Regions from separate parts of the Mycobacterium sp. 20KCMC460 genome, predicted to be linked through region 2. Evidence: riboswitches for the same ligand, from Rfam matches in the RefSeq annotation. Region 2 holds a riboswitch; the other holds the start of a gene.
The links. A riboswitch is a leader RNA that binds a small molecule or an ion and turns the genes downstream of it on or off. The one in region 2 is predicted to bind magnesium.
Positions count from the first base shown of each region.

Region 1: another riboswitch for magnesium. It lies ahead of MKCMC460_RS20070 (PE family protein); the one in region 2 lies ahead of MKCMC460_RS13370 (Rv1535 family protein).

Region 1 is NZ_AP025524.1:4,348,004-4,355,080, reverse strand. Features, by position in the region: gene MKCMC460_RS20090 (magnesium transporter MgtE N-terminal domain-containing protein) at 1-1,075, opposite strand, end outside; partial or broken gene MKCMC460_RS31560 (PPE family protein) at 1,122-2,327, opposite strand; gene MKCMC460_RS20075 (PPE family protein) at 2,348-3,514, opposite strand; gene MKCMC460_RS20070 (PE family protein) at 3,533-3,832, opposite strand; M-box (ykoK) riboswitch at 4,217-4,391, opposite strand; gene MKCMC460_RS20065 (hypothetical protein) at 4,616-5,107, opposite strand; gene MKCMC460_RS20060 (DUF6226 family protein) at 5,420-5,980, shown strand; gene MKCMC460_RS20055 (Fic family protein) at 6,090-7,077, shown strand, end outside.
Region 2 is NZ_AP025524.1:2,852,345-2,859,421, reverse strand. Features, by position in the region: gene ileS (isoleucine--tRNA ligase) at 1-2,263, opposite strand, end outside; gene MKCMC460_RS13370 (Rv1535 family protein) at 2,568-2,801, opposite strand; M-box (ykoK) riboswitch at 3,081-3,251, opposite strand; gene MKCMC460_RS13365 (nitronate monooxygenase family protein) at 3,416-4,534, opposite strand; gene MKCMC460_RS13360 (carboxymuconolactone decarboxylase family protein) at 4,773-5,369, opposite strand; gene MKCMC460_RS13355 (STAS/SEC14 domain-containing protein) at 5,442-5,810, shown strand; gene MKCMC460_RS13350 (AMP-binding protein) at 5,815-7,077, opposite strand, start outside.

The DNA.
Region 1 (7,077 bases), 1.5 Mb from region 2:
CGCCAACGCTTTCACTGGCCTCGCTCTGCAGCAGAGTGATCACCGACACCACACCGATCAGCCGGCCGTCCTCGTCGAGGACGTGGACCTTGACCAGTGCCTCCGGCTGGATGGTGCGCGCGGTCGCGATCAGCGCCAGCGCCGAGCCTGCGGTTGCGGTGGCAACGCACGAGACGAAGTCGACGTTCATCAACCCGCCGGCGCTGTCGGGATTGAACCCCATCAAAGTGATGACCTTGGTGCGCTGCGGGCCGGGCATCAGGTCCAGCACGCGCCGGCGCCGGGACTGGCGCAGGTCGGCGATCGCGTCGGCGGCGTCGTCGGCGCGCATCCGGCCCAGCAGGGCGGCCACCTCGTCGTCCCGCATGTCGTTGAGCAGCCGGCTTGCCTTCTCGGGGTCCAGCTCCTCGAACACGTCGGCTTCCAGTTCCGGGTCGCTGCGGACCCGGTCGAGAATTTCGCCGCCCTCGGCCTTGTCGGCGTCCTCGAGCAGGTCGGCGATCTCCGCCGGCTTGAAGCCCCCGACCCGCCCCCAATGACGGCGTATCGCATCCGTGCGGACGTGGCCGATCAGCGGTTCGAATGCCTTCCAATCCCGGGCCGCGTGGCCGCCGGTGCTCTTGATCAATCCGAACAGCCTCGGCGGGCGCCGGGTGTCCAGCCGGGTCAGCACCCAATCTCCGCCGGCATCCTCCAGAGACGCGTCGTATGCGTGTACCAGTTCCACCGCGGCCACGTCGATCAACCGATGACCCAGCACGTCGGCGCGCAGCAGCACCTCGCCGTCGCGGCGCTCGAAACGGCGAAGGTCGACCTTGTTCTTGGCCAACACCACCTGGCCCGGAGCGAACTCGTGAATGGCCTTGCGGCCGATGAACACCGACCGGCCGCCGACCCCGGCCACGATGCCGGTCACCAGCGGATAATCGTCGGCGCCGCGGAGCCGCACGATGACGTCCTCTACTCGGCCCACCACCTCGCCGGAGCGGGCCAGGACGGGTCCGCGCAGCAGCTCCGAGAGGTGAATGCTGGGGCGCCCGCTGCCAGGCGCGGGTGTGGTGTCCGGTGTGCTCACTGTTGTCTCCTGAATAGTGCTGCGGGGGTTGGCTTTTAGGCGTGTCTCAGCCGGCGGCCGGGGGGCGGCCCAGGATGCGGGGGCGGAAACCGTAGCTGGGCATGCTGGCGAATTCTTCGTCCGCCGCGTCCCCGATCCCGCCCAACGGCATACCGGGTAAGCCCATCGGCCCCGTGTCCTCCAGCACCATCGGGGTGGCGCCCAGACTTCGGTAGGCGCCGGCCCCCATCTGGGTGGTCGCCAGCGGGACGGGGTTGACCGTCGCTCCGGATGCGGCCCAGGCTTGGGGTACCGACATCGCCCCGACCAGATTTGCGCCCCCCAGCTAGGCTGTTGCCGTTGGCAATTCGGCACCGGCTGTCTGTGCCATCGCGGTTCCAGCCGCCTCCGCGGCGGTTCCGGCGCCGAGGCCGGGCGGGTTGGTCAGATAGCTGAAGGCGGTGACGCTGTCGATCATGGATGTCGGATTCGTCAGCCCGCTGGTGGTGAATCCATTCGAGATGTTGGCCACCGAGGCGTTGTTGAGGAAGCTTCCCACCAGCGACCCGTCGCTTCCGTCCAGGAAGTTGAGCACCCCGGCGAGACCGGTGGTGGACGTGTTGGTGTTGGGAGCCAGTCCGAGCCACTCGGCCAGGCCGGACACCGTGTCGGCCGACGTGCTCGACGCGGTCGAGCTACTGGTTGCCTGCGCAACCGCGTTCGTCTGGCTGGTGAGGCCATCGGTGGTCGTGGTGGACTGCGGCGAGGTGAACGGTGTCAGTTGTGTCGCCGCATTCGCCGCAGCTGCGTAGCCGTTCATCGCCGCGGCGTCTTGGGCCCACATCTCGGCGTACTGGGCCTCGGTGGTCGCGATCGCCGCGGTGTTCTGCCCGAAAAGGTTCGTAGCCATGAGGTTTGACAATTGGGCACGGTTGGCTGTGATCGCAGCCAGCGGTACCGTCATAGCAAACGCCGTCTCGTAGGCGGCCGCGGCGGCAGTAGCCTGGCTACCTGCCTGTTCGGCCTGAACGGCGGTGGTGCTCAGCCACTCGATGAAGGGCCCTACCGCGGCCGCCATCAGCGTCGAGGACGGGCCGATCCAGCCATCATCGGTCAGGGTCGCGATCACCGAGCCGTATGAGGCTGCAGCGGAGCGCATTTCAGCGGCCATTGTGTTCCACGACGAACTCGCGCCCAGCATCGATGCCGACCCGGGACCCGCGTACATGCGTGCTGAATTGATTTCCGGCGGTAGTGCCGCAAAGTCGATCATGACGGTCTCCTGACGTCTCGTTATCCGGCGGCCGGTGGACGTGGCATCACGACCGGTCGGAAACCGTATTTGGGTATGGCGCGACGAGCCCGCCGGCCGGCGCCCACCAGCGGCCCGGGATAGGCTCCCGGTCCGCCCGCGCCGCCTGCACTCGACCCGATGTCGCCGAGACCGGTTGCCGGCAAAGCGGTTCCGGCAGGTGAGACGTTGGCCGCCGACGTCCAGCCGGACGGCACCGACAGGTTGCCCACCAAGCGGGCGTGGCCCATGCCGGCGGCGGCACCCATGCCCAGTTCCGGCGAGACGAGCGTCGCCGACTTCAACTCCGCCAGGTGCGGAGCCACTTCGGCAATTCCGGAGTCGACGCAAGCCTGCGGGTAGAACCCCGCGATGGTTTGCAGCAGGAACTCCGGGTTGAACGGTCCGCCCGCGATCGCACCGTTGAGGAGGCCGGTACTGGCGAAGTTCCCGCCCAGGAAGGTGCCCACTGCCGAGTTGTCCGAGCCGTTCAGCAGGCCGGTGAGATACGACGCGACTGATCCGACGGACGTTGCCTGACCCGTACTCGACGTGGCCGAGGAAACCACTGACTGTGCCGTGCCCGCCGGCGTCTGGGCTGCTTGGGCGACGGCGTCGGCTTGCTGCGACGTACCGTCGGGCGTGCTGGTGGACTGCGGCGCGGTGAACGGCGCTAACAACGACGCGACATCGGATGCGGTGGCGTAACCGTTCATGGTGGCGGCGTCTTGAGCCCACATCTCCGCGTACTGTGCTTCGGCGGCAGCGATGGCCGGCGTGTTCTGTCCGAAGACGTTGGTAGCCACCAGCATCGCGAGCTCGGTGCGGTTGGCCGCGACGGCCACCGGCGGCACAGTGGTGGCGAATGCGGTCTCGTAAGCGGTCGCTGCCGCGGCGGCTTGGCTACCGGCCTGCTCGGCCTGGGTCGCCGTGGTGCTGAGCCAGTCTACGTACGGCAGGGCCGCCGCCAGCATCGACACCGACGTGGGACCGAACCAACCGACGCTGGTGAGCTCGTCGACCACCGAGCCGTAGGAGGCCGCCGCGGAACGCATTTCAGCGGCGATAGTGCTCCATGCCGAGGCTGCGGCCAGCATCGGCCCGGACCCGGGGCCGGAATAGATTCTGGCCGAATTGATTTCCGGCGGCAACGCCGCGAAGTCGTACATTTGTCCCCCTCATATGCTTCAGCGAGCCGCTGCCGCGTTGGCCGATTCGGTGGCTGCATACGATCCGGCGCTGGTCTGCAACGTGGACACGAACAGCTGATGCATCGCTGCGGCCTGCGCGCTCATCGACTGAAAAGTCTGCGCGTGGGTGGCGAATTTGGCTGCCGTCAACAGCGACACCTCATCGGCTGCGGCGGGTACCACCCCGGTCATCGGGGTCGCCGTGGCGGCGTGCTGGGCTTCCAGCGCCGAGCCGATCTGCTGCAGACGACTGGCGGCGGCGGCCAACGACTCCGGCCGTGCAGTGACAAAGGCCATTGGATTTCTCCTAACGAAATTTAGTGCAATAGAACAGATCTGAAGTGCTTCGGGGTCGATCAATCCAGGTGTGTAACGAATGCAACTCCACTCAAGTGAGCGGCGCGCGTAGCCGGCGCGTCAGATTGCCAAAGGGCAGGCGACATCGAGCTTTTCCGCGCACGCCGACACAGTCCGTCGACGCACCGGCGTGCGGAAGAATCCCTCGGGGCCAGCCGATTACGAGTGTGGGAAGAACCGAGATGGGCGAAGGAAGGTGGTCGCCGGTCTCGGATACGGACTATCGTCGGGACTCATTCCGCCTCACCTCCTCACGGCCGCGGCATGCGGGGATGCCATATCTTGCACGACGGGGAGATGCTCCCAGGCCCGAAAAGCCCAGGTGCGGCACCCCTCTCGTCAGAGCTTTGGCACCACACGGCGTATCCGACTGGTCGAGCCGGAAGCCACTTGGGCTCAACCCTTAAGCCGGGAAGAGCTGTCCTGACCCGGGGCGTCTTTCGACGTTCGAGGTCAGTGGCCTGTGTCCGTGCAGACGCCTCACCTAGCGAGGTGCTTGCGTAGGCCATGGTGGCACTGTCCGGTTGGCGAGTCAAGCGAGCGGCATCGAAGGCCGCCAGAGTTCACCGGGTGGACACCTTCGCGGATCGAGGGCTTCGGCGGCGGTCTGAGGCTTTCCGATTGTGGCGCTTCGGGATTGACTTCGGTGTCTCGATGCGGCGGGTCGGCGCCGGCTGCCTTTGTTGCGGAAAGAGTGCCAAACTGCTGTGAATGTTCTGGCAGTCAGCTGCCTGTCATGCTCGGCTTCCGGACCTTGCTCCCAACCCGGGGCCGTTTCGGTCGTAAAGCCCGGTAACGCAGAAACTTTCGGGACGACGGGGGAAGCTGCAGCCGCATGATCCGCAACGTGCCACCGATCAGGATCGTCGCCAGCGGCAGCTCACCCAGCGTGGCAGCAAGCACCGCGATCAGCCGGTCGGTGTCCTCGGCGGTCATGACGTCGAACCAGGCGTCGCAGATCAGCAGAACCCCGGTGGTGAACGCGAAAAGTGTCAGTAGCTGATGGCGGATGAAGCCGGTCACGGCGGTTGCGACCATGAAGGCCAGCAGCAGGATGTCGAAGCCCACCCACGTCGTCCCCCAGTTACGGGCCGCGTAGTTCTGCGGCAGGGTGAATGCGAGATAGGTGATCCACGGGATCAGCGCCGCGGCCGCGCTGACCGCCAGCCAGGAGCGGATCCGCCGAATTTTGATCGACCGCCACGACCTGATCATCTGAGACACCCCCAGCGTTCACTGTCGTGCTACCTCGACCACCAGTCGCATGCTGAATCTAGCTGATACACAGGGTATTTACGCTGTGGGATGTCTGACAGGTCGGCGTGAATCCGGGTTGGCGGGCTGGTGCCGGCTCGGGATACCCGGCGGGCAGGGGATTGTTCACGGATCGACCGGAGACAGCAAGAGGCACGTCGCGTTGGGCGACGCTTCCAGGCACATTGCGCGACGAACAGCTCGGCCCCGATAGGGTCAAGTGGTGTTGCGGGTCGGGTGTGCATACTCGGTTGACTCGAGGAGAATGGCCCGGTGGACGATCGGTCGGCAAACCAGGGGCCGCCTCAGGAGGCTTATGGCCGGGTCACCAATGCAGAGCGTTACCGGGTTCTGCACGACATCGCGCGGGCCCTGCTGGATGACCTGGAGCGGCGTTTCGAGGTGGCCCGCGAGGTGAGCACGGAGGCCGATCAGCACAGCGCTTCAGCAGTGCCCGTCGTTCGACTGGTGCCGGCCGATGCGGCAGCGTCACCGTTGACCGTCGTGTTCGACGATTTTCCGGGGCTGCTCGTTCGGATGGGCGATGACTGCAGCGTGGGTCTGCCAGCGTGTGGATGTGACGCTTGCGACGAGGCAGTCGAGCGATGCGCGGAACAGCTTCATGACTACGCCGAGGTGTGCGCTGCCGGCGACTTCGGCGAGCGAATCGTGCAGGCGCAAGGATGGTGGCACGAGCGTTGGTACGCGTTTCCCACCGGCACGAGTTGGAACCCCACGCCGGTCGACGTGCCGCAGCGCGACGCGCTGCGGCGGGCATTCGGCGGGGACGAGAGACGCTGGTCGCCATGGCCGCAGCGTGTCGGCGCCGACTGATCTACCCGGACTTCTTATTATCAGTTAATTATCTAAGTGATGATACTCTGCTCGGGTGTCATCACATCCCGCTACGACCGCCGTTGCGTACGAGACCTTGACATGGGGCATGCCAACCGAGGCCGGATACGGGCGTCAGAATGTGCGGGCAGCGCAACGGCAGTCCGGTGATTACCAGGCAGCGATTCCTGCAGAGGTCGAAAATCTGGGGGTCTCCCTTCCCTCCCGCATCCTTGCCGATGCAGAGGAGGCCAGCCAGGAGATCGCCCGCTTCGACGCGGAACTCGGTGACGAGATTGCACCCTTTGCCTCGGTGCTGCTCCGGTCGGAATCGGCGGCCAGCTCCAAGATAGAGAACCTGACCGCTTCAGCGCGCGCCATCGCCGAGGCCGAGACTCTCGGACATTCCAGCCGCCGCAACGCCTCGGTGATCGTCGCCAACACCGAGGCCATGCAAGCCGCCGTCGCACTAGCTGATCGCATCGACGGTGCCGCCATCCTTGCGATGCACGCTGCGCTGATGAACGCCAGCAATCCGGACATCGCCGGCAGGTGGCGAACCGAGCAGGTGTGGATTGGTGGCGGCGATTTCGGTCCCCGTGGCGCAGACTTCATCGCACCGCAGCACAGTCGGGTCCCGGGCGCCATCGACGACTTGATCCGGTTCGCCGGACGCGACGACATCCCCGTTCTTCCCCAGATCGCTATTGCGCATGCGCAGTTCGAGACAATTCACCCGTTTCCGGACGGAAATGGCCGCACCGGCAGAGCGCTGATCCAGGCGATGTTGCGCAACAAGCGACTGACTCGCCAGGTCACCGTCCCCGTCTCGGCGGGGTTGCTCACTGACACCGATTCCTACTTCCAGGCGCTGACCGCATACCGCGAGGGTGACCCCAGCCCGATCGTCGAAAGGCTCTCTGCCGCATCGATCCTCGCAGTCGACAACGGCCGCCACCTCGTGAGCGACTTACGAACCATCAGGGAATCCTGGGCATCGAAGATCACCGCTCGCCGGGATTCCGCCGTCCACCGTATTCCCGACCTGCTGATCAAACGTCCTGTCATCAACGCGAAACTAGTGACCCGTGAACTGA
Region 2 (7,077 bases):
AACGCGACCGCCGCACATACCAATTCGTCAACGCTTCGGTGAACTGGCGCAACTGCTCGCAGGCCCCGGAGATGTCGCACACGTCCAGCGAGGCGGTCAGCTCGTCGCGCAGCACCGCCAGCTTGGCCAGGATGTAGCGGTCCAGCACGTTGGCCGAATCCACCCGCCAGGTCCCGACTTTCGGGGCGTACAGCGCCAGGAAACTGTAGGCGTTCCAGAACGGCAGCAGCACCTGGCGCACCCCGTCGCGGATGCCCTGCTCGGTGACGATCAGGTTGCCGCCACGCAGGATCGGCGAGGCCATCAGGAACCACCGCATGGCATCGGACCCGTCGCGGTCGAACACCTCGGTGACGTCGGGGTAGTTGCGCAGCGACTTGCTCATCTTCTGGCCGTCGGAACCCAGCACGATGCCATGTGCCACACAGGTTTTGAACGACGGACGGTCGAACAGCGCGGTGGCCAGCACGTGCAGGGTGTAGAACCAGCCGCGCGTCTGCCCGATGTACTCGACGATGAAGTCGCCGGGGTAATGGCCGTCGACCTGCTTGTCGGGGTCGCCGGTGTGGACACCGTCGAACCAGTCCTTGTTTTCGAACGGGTAGTGCACCTGCGCGTACGGCATCGAACCGGAGTCGAACCACACGTCGAGCACATCGGGGATGCGGCGCATCGTCGACAGGCCGGTCGGGTCGTCGGGATTGGGCCGGGTGAGCTCGTCGATGAAGGGCCGGTGCAGGTTCGAAGGCCGCACCCCGAAATCGCGTTCGAGTTCGTCGAGGCTGCCGTACACGTCGACCCGCGGGTAGGCCGGGTCGTCGGACTTCCAGACCGGAATCGGAGTGCCCCAGTACCGGTTTCGCGAGATCGACCAGTCGCGGGCCCCTTGCAGCCACTTGCCGAACTGGCCGTCCTTGACGTGCTCGGGATACCAGGTGATCTGCTGGTTGAGCTCCACCATCCGGTCGCGGAACTGGGTCACCCGCACGAACCAGGACGACACCGCCCGGTAGATCAGCGGGTTTCGGCAGCGCCAGCAGTGCGGGTAGGGGTGCTCGTAGGTTTCGTGGCACAGCAGCACCGCGCCGTTCACCGCGACCGGGCCGCTGCCGTTCTTCAGGTCCCGGATGATGTGCGGGTTGGCGTCGAAGACGTGCTGCCCCTGGTAGTCGGGCACCGACGCGTCGAAGCGGCCCTTGGCGTCCACCGGGGTGACCGCGATGATTCCGGCCGCGTCGCCCGCCGCCATGTCGTCCTCGCCGTAGGCCGGCGCCAGATGCACCAGCCCGGTGCCGTCCTCGGTGGTGACGAAGTCGGCCGGCAGGACCCGAAAAGCGTTGGGCGCGTCCATGAAATACGGGAACGGCGGCAGGTACCGGGCGCCCACCAGTTCCGCGCCCCGGTAGGTGCCCAGCACCGAGGGATCTTCGCCGAGTTCGCGGGCGTAGGCGCCCAGGCGCGCCTCGGCCAGCACGAAGCGCCGATCCCCCACCGCGACATGCACATACGTCACGTCCGGGTGCACGGCTACAGCCAGGTTGGACGGCAGCGTCCACGGGGTGGTCGTCCAGATCAACAGGTAAGCGCCGTCCAGATCACCACCGCTCACCTTGAACCCGACCGTCAGGGCCGGGTCCTGGCGGCTCTGGTAGACGTCGTCGTCCATGCGCAGTTCGTGGTTGGACAACGGGGTTTCGTCGCGCCAGCAGTACGGCAACACCCGGTAGCCCTCGTAGGCCAGACCCTTGTCCCACAGCTGCTTGAACGCCCAGATCACCGACTCCATGTAGGGCAGGTCGAGTGTCTTGTAGTCGTTGTCGAAGTCGACCCAGCGCGCCTGCCGGGTGACGTACTGCTGCCACTCGTCGGTGTAACGCAGCACCGAGGCGCGGCAGGCGTCGTTGAACGCGGCGATTCCCATCGAGTCGATCTGAGACTTGTCGGTGATGCCGAGTTGGCGCTCCACCTCCAGTTCGGCGGGCAAACCGTGGGTGTCCCAACCGAATCGGCGTTCCACCTTGTTGCCGCGCATGGTGCGATACCGCGGCACGATGTCCTTGACGTAGCCGGTCAGCAGATGCCCGTAGTGCGGCAGGCCGTTGGCGAACGGGGGCCCGTCGTAGAAGACGTACTCGGGGGCGCCGTCGCGGTTGGCGATGCTGGCGCGGAAGGTGTCGTCGTGGAACCAGTAGTCGAGGACCTCGAGCTCGAGCGCCGGAAAGTCGGGCGATCCGGCGGCCAGCTTCGGGTAGTTCTCGGTCATCGTGCGTCGCTCCCGTGGTGCCCTGTTGCTTCAGGCACGGGGACGACGGATGCGCTGGTGCGCGAACGCCGCGGTACCACCCCGCTTGCCACGCAAACCGCGTGACCGCTCGTGACGGCTGTGACGGGCCTACCCGTTCGGTTCTACTGGGCCGGATCGGCTGTTCTTCCGAAGGCTCCCCGGTGATGGCCGGATCTGCGCCAATTGTCTAAGTCTAAAGGACTCCAAGGGGCTAACCCGCCGCAGGACCAGGCCTGCAGTCGGTTAACCCCTTGGAGTCCCGGGTAGCGCACTGTCCATGGCGTTACGCCTGGACCTCGAGCACGCCGATGCGCCACAGCGCGGCGTACATGTGCCGCAGCGGGATGCTGAGCAGCCGGGCGGCACCGTCGATCAGCGGGTCGCTGCCGGCGGCGGCAGCGACCGCCTCGGCGCGGCGCGCCGTCTTGGTGGCCGGGGCCGCGGGAACGTCGCGCACGACGCGCAGCTTGGGAGCACTGGGGAAGGTAACGACTTCGTCGTACAGCGCAGCGGTCATGATCGCCTCCTCGGGTGGGAAATCACACGTTGACAGGGGGAGCTTGAAACTTTCTTGGGAAGTCCCGTCCCGCAACGGTTCCGATTCGGCTGGCTTAACCGAGAGCTCTTAAGTCAGAGCGTTTTGCCGGAGACCGGTCAGGGACGAAACAGAGCCCGGATATCGGCCCGGACTACCACTGGAACTCATTCGTCCCTCACCTCCTCTCGGTCGCCGCGCACGCGGGTAACGCGTAATCTGCGCGCACACAGGAGGACAGAATCCGGCGACTGCCGGAAATCCGCACCCCTCTCGTCAGAGCTTTGGCACTACCCGACGTGTCCGGTAATCCGGAAGCCACCTGGGCTCAACCCTTAAGCCGGGAGGAGCTGTCCTGACCCGGGGCGTCTTTCGACGTTCGGGGTCAGTGGCCTGTGTTCGGTGTAGCCGCCTCACCTAACGAGGTGCTTGCCTGACCGATGATGCACCACGGAGCGGGCTGGGTCAACGCGCCGTACCCCTGTTTTGGGATCTTTATGGTTCCGCTACGCACACAGCCGGCGCTCGCCCCACTTCCGGGGCTGTGACCTGCGGAAATGCGGATGTGTTCGATGTCACAATTTGATGTGAGTTCGCTATGTCAGGCCGTCGAGTCGCCCGATGGTGTCGATGTACTCCTCGACCATGTCGAGCACGACTGCCCGCGTCGGCCGCACCCGGTCCAGCGACCCGACCACCTGCCCGACGAAATAGGTCGCCAGCTCCCGGGCTTTGGCGCCGGGCTGGTTGGCGGCCTGGTTGATCCGCTGTTGCGAGTCGGTGACCAGGGCGGTCTGCAGCGGCATGCCCAGCGGGTCGGGGGTGTCGGGCCGCGCCCATTCGTCGGTCCAGGCGGTGCGCAGCATGCGCGCCGGCTTGCCGGTCAGCGATCGCGACCGCACGGTGTCCGACGACGTGGCGGCCAGGAACTTGTCCCTGACCACCGGCACCGTCTCGGCTTCCTCGGTGGTCAGCCACACCGACCCGCACCACACGCCTTCGGCACCCAGCGCCAGCGCAGCCGCGATCTGCCGGCCCCGGGCGATCCCGCCGGCGGCCAGCACCGGCGTCGGCGCCACCGCGTCGACCACCTCCGGGACCAGCACCATGGTGGACACCTCGCCAGTGTGCCCGCCGGCCTCGGTGCCCTGGGCGACGATGAGGTCCACCCCGGCCGCGGCGTGCCGCTGCGCATGCTTGGTGGTCCCGGCCAGGGCGGCCACCAGCACGTCGTGGCTGTGCGCGCGCTCCACCAGATCGTGCGGCGGCGGGCCCAGCGCGCTGGCGATCAGCCGGATGTTGTGGCCGAAGGCCACTTCCAGCAACGGTTCGTAGCCTTTGGGCGAAATGTTGAGGCCGCCGCGGATGGCCTCTTCGTCCTCGGCGTGGGGCGCGACGCCGTAGCGGCTCATCAGCTCGTCGAGGAACGCGCGATGCTCTTCGGGCAGCAGTTCCTGGGCTTGCCGCGCGTTGATGCCGCCGGTGTCGGCGCCAACGTACTTGGGCGGCAACAGCAGATCGACGCCGTAGGGCTTGCCGCCGGTCTCCTGCTCGATCCAGGACAGTTCGCTCTCCAAGCGTTTGGGGCTGTGGGCGACAGCGCCGAGCACCCCGAACCCGCCGGCGTTGGTCACCGCGGCGACCACGTCGCGGCAGTGCGAGAAGGCGCAGATGGGAAACTCGACGCCGAGCATTTCGGCAACTCTGGTTCGCATATCGGCGACGCTACGCCCTCACACCCGGCCCCCTTGCGCCGAGCGTCACCCCTCCCCTTTGCGCCGAGCGTCACCCCTTCCCTTTGCGCCGAGCGTCACCCCTCCCCTTTGCGCCGAGCGTCACGTTGGAGTGACGCCCGACGCCCAACGCTGCGCCAGCGTGACGCTCGGCGAAAGAAAAACGCTCGGCGAAAGAAAACGCTCGGCGAAGAAAAAACGCTCGGCGGAAGAAACGCGATCAGACCACTGAGGGCCCCACCCCGTCGGGCGGCCAGCTGTCCACCCCGTCCTCCAGCGGCACCCGCAGGCTGCGCAGCATCGACGCCACCATCCGCCATGCCCCGATCGCGGTCACCAGTTCAATCAAAACCGTTCTGTCACTGCCTAATTCACCACTGCCTAATTCGCGCTCGCACGCCGCCCAGCTCGCATCGCTGAGCACACCGTCGCGCACTACGTCGTCGGTGGCGGCGAGCACCGCACGCTCGGCGGCACCGAACCCGTCGTGGGCCGGCCAGTCCCGCACCCCCACCAAGTCTTCGGCCGACACCCCCAGCCGCGATGCGACGCGCCAGTGCTGGGTCCACTCGTAGTCGCATTCGGTGAGCCAAGCGATCCGCATGATGATCAGCTCGCGCAGCCGGCGGTCCAGGTCGCCGTGCCACAGCATCATCGCCAGCAGGTCGTTGAGCACCCGCGCCAGCCGCGGATGATTCAGCAGCGTCTGGAAGATGCTGAGTTCGGCCATATAGTCGGGGACGCCGGCTTCGTCGGCGGCGGCCTTGGCCTCCTCCAACGGAAGCAGCGGTATCCGGGCCTTGCTGAACTCGGTCATGGTGGAAGACTCCCGATTGACGACGCCGTCGTTTTCACCGCAATGGTAGCCAGCGAAGGGAAGGTGACTTCGATGATCGAATTGCTCACGGACTTGCCGGAAGGCGTGACCGGTGTGCGCGTGTCGGGCCGGCTCAGTGGTGCCGAGCTGCGCGACGTCCGGCCCCTGATGGAGGAGCGGCTGAAAACCGGTGACATCCGGATCCTGGAGATCATCGACTCCGACTACGAGGGGTTCGGGCCCGGCGGGTTCGCCGAGGACGTCAAGCTGGGCCTGGGCCTGGTCTTCCCGCACCACTCTGCGTTCAAGCGCATCGCGATCGTTACCGACAAGGACTGGGTGACCCACACGCTGCACGCGCTGGCCTGGATGGTGCCGGGCGAGCTCAAGGTGTTCGGCCTCGACGAGCTGGACAGCGCCAAGACCTGGGTGAGCGGCTGAGCGCTCAGGCGTCCAGCCGGGCGAACGCCTTGTCCTGATACATCTGCACCGACTGCTGCCGGCGGATCTTGCCGCTGGTGGTGATCGGGATCGACCCGGGCGACACCAACACCAGATCCGTCACGCTGAGCCCGTGTGAGTCGTAGATCGCGGCGCTGATATCGCGTTTGAGCACGCCCAGCCGCTCGGCCAGGTCGTCGTCGGACTCGCCGTTCTTCTTCTTGATCTCGACGATGGCGGCGAGCTTCTCGACGCCGTCCTGGGGCACCGCGATCGCGGCGCAGCGGCCCGGGTTGATGTCCTGGATGGTGGCCTCGATGTCGTCGGGAGAATGGTTGCGGCCGTAGACGATCAGCAGGTCCTTGATCCGGCCCATGATGAAAAGCTCACCGCCGGAGAAGAATCCGGAGTCTCCGGTGCGCAACCAGGGCCCTTCGACGGTGCCCTCGGTGGGGTTGACGATCTTCGCGCCGAAGGTGCGGGCCGTCGTCTCGGGCTTCTCCCAGTAGCCCGCGGCCACATTGGGGCCGTGCACCCAGATCTCGCCGACGGTCCCTTCCGGGCACTCCATGCGCGTGTCGCCGTCGACGATGCGGACCTGTTCCTGCGACTCGCACCTGCCGTAGCTGACAAGTGCTGTGCCGGTTCCTTTTTCGACGCGCACCGCCTGGCCGTCGGGCAGCTTCTCGGAGTCGAATTCCACGATCTCCGGCGGATCACCAACCCGGCGGGTGGCGATGTAGACGACGGTTTCGGCCATGCCATACGCCGGTCGCAGCGCCTTGGGCTGAAAGCGGAACTGCGCGAATCGGTCTGCGAACCGCTTCAGGGTCGCGGGCTGAACCCGCTCGCTGCCGTTGAGGATGGTGTGCACCCGGCTCATGTCGAGCCCGGCCATGTCCTCGTCGGAGGTTTTGCGGGCCGCGATGTCGAACGCGAAGTTCGGTCCCGCCGAGATGGTGTTCCCGTAGCGCGCCAGCAGCTGAGGCCAGCGGGCCGGCCGCTGCAGGAACCCGGCGGGACTGAACAGCACGGTGGGCCGCCCGGCGAGGGTGGGCATGATCGTTCCCAGCAGTAGGCCCAGGTCGTGGTAGAGCGGCAGCCACGAGATCACCGTCAGGTCGGAGGGCACCGCCCCCTCGTTGACGAAGAAGTCCCCCATGGCCATACCGAAATTGGCGATGACGTTGTCGTTGGACACCGTGACACCGGCTGGCGTCCGGGTGGACCCGGACGTGTACTGCAGGTAGGCCGTCTTCGCCCCCTG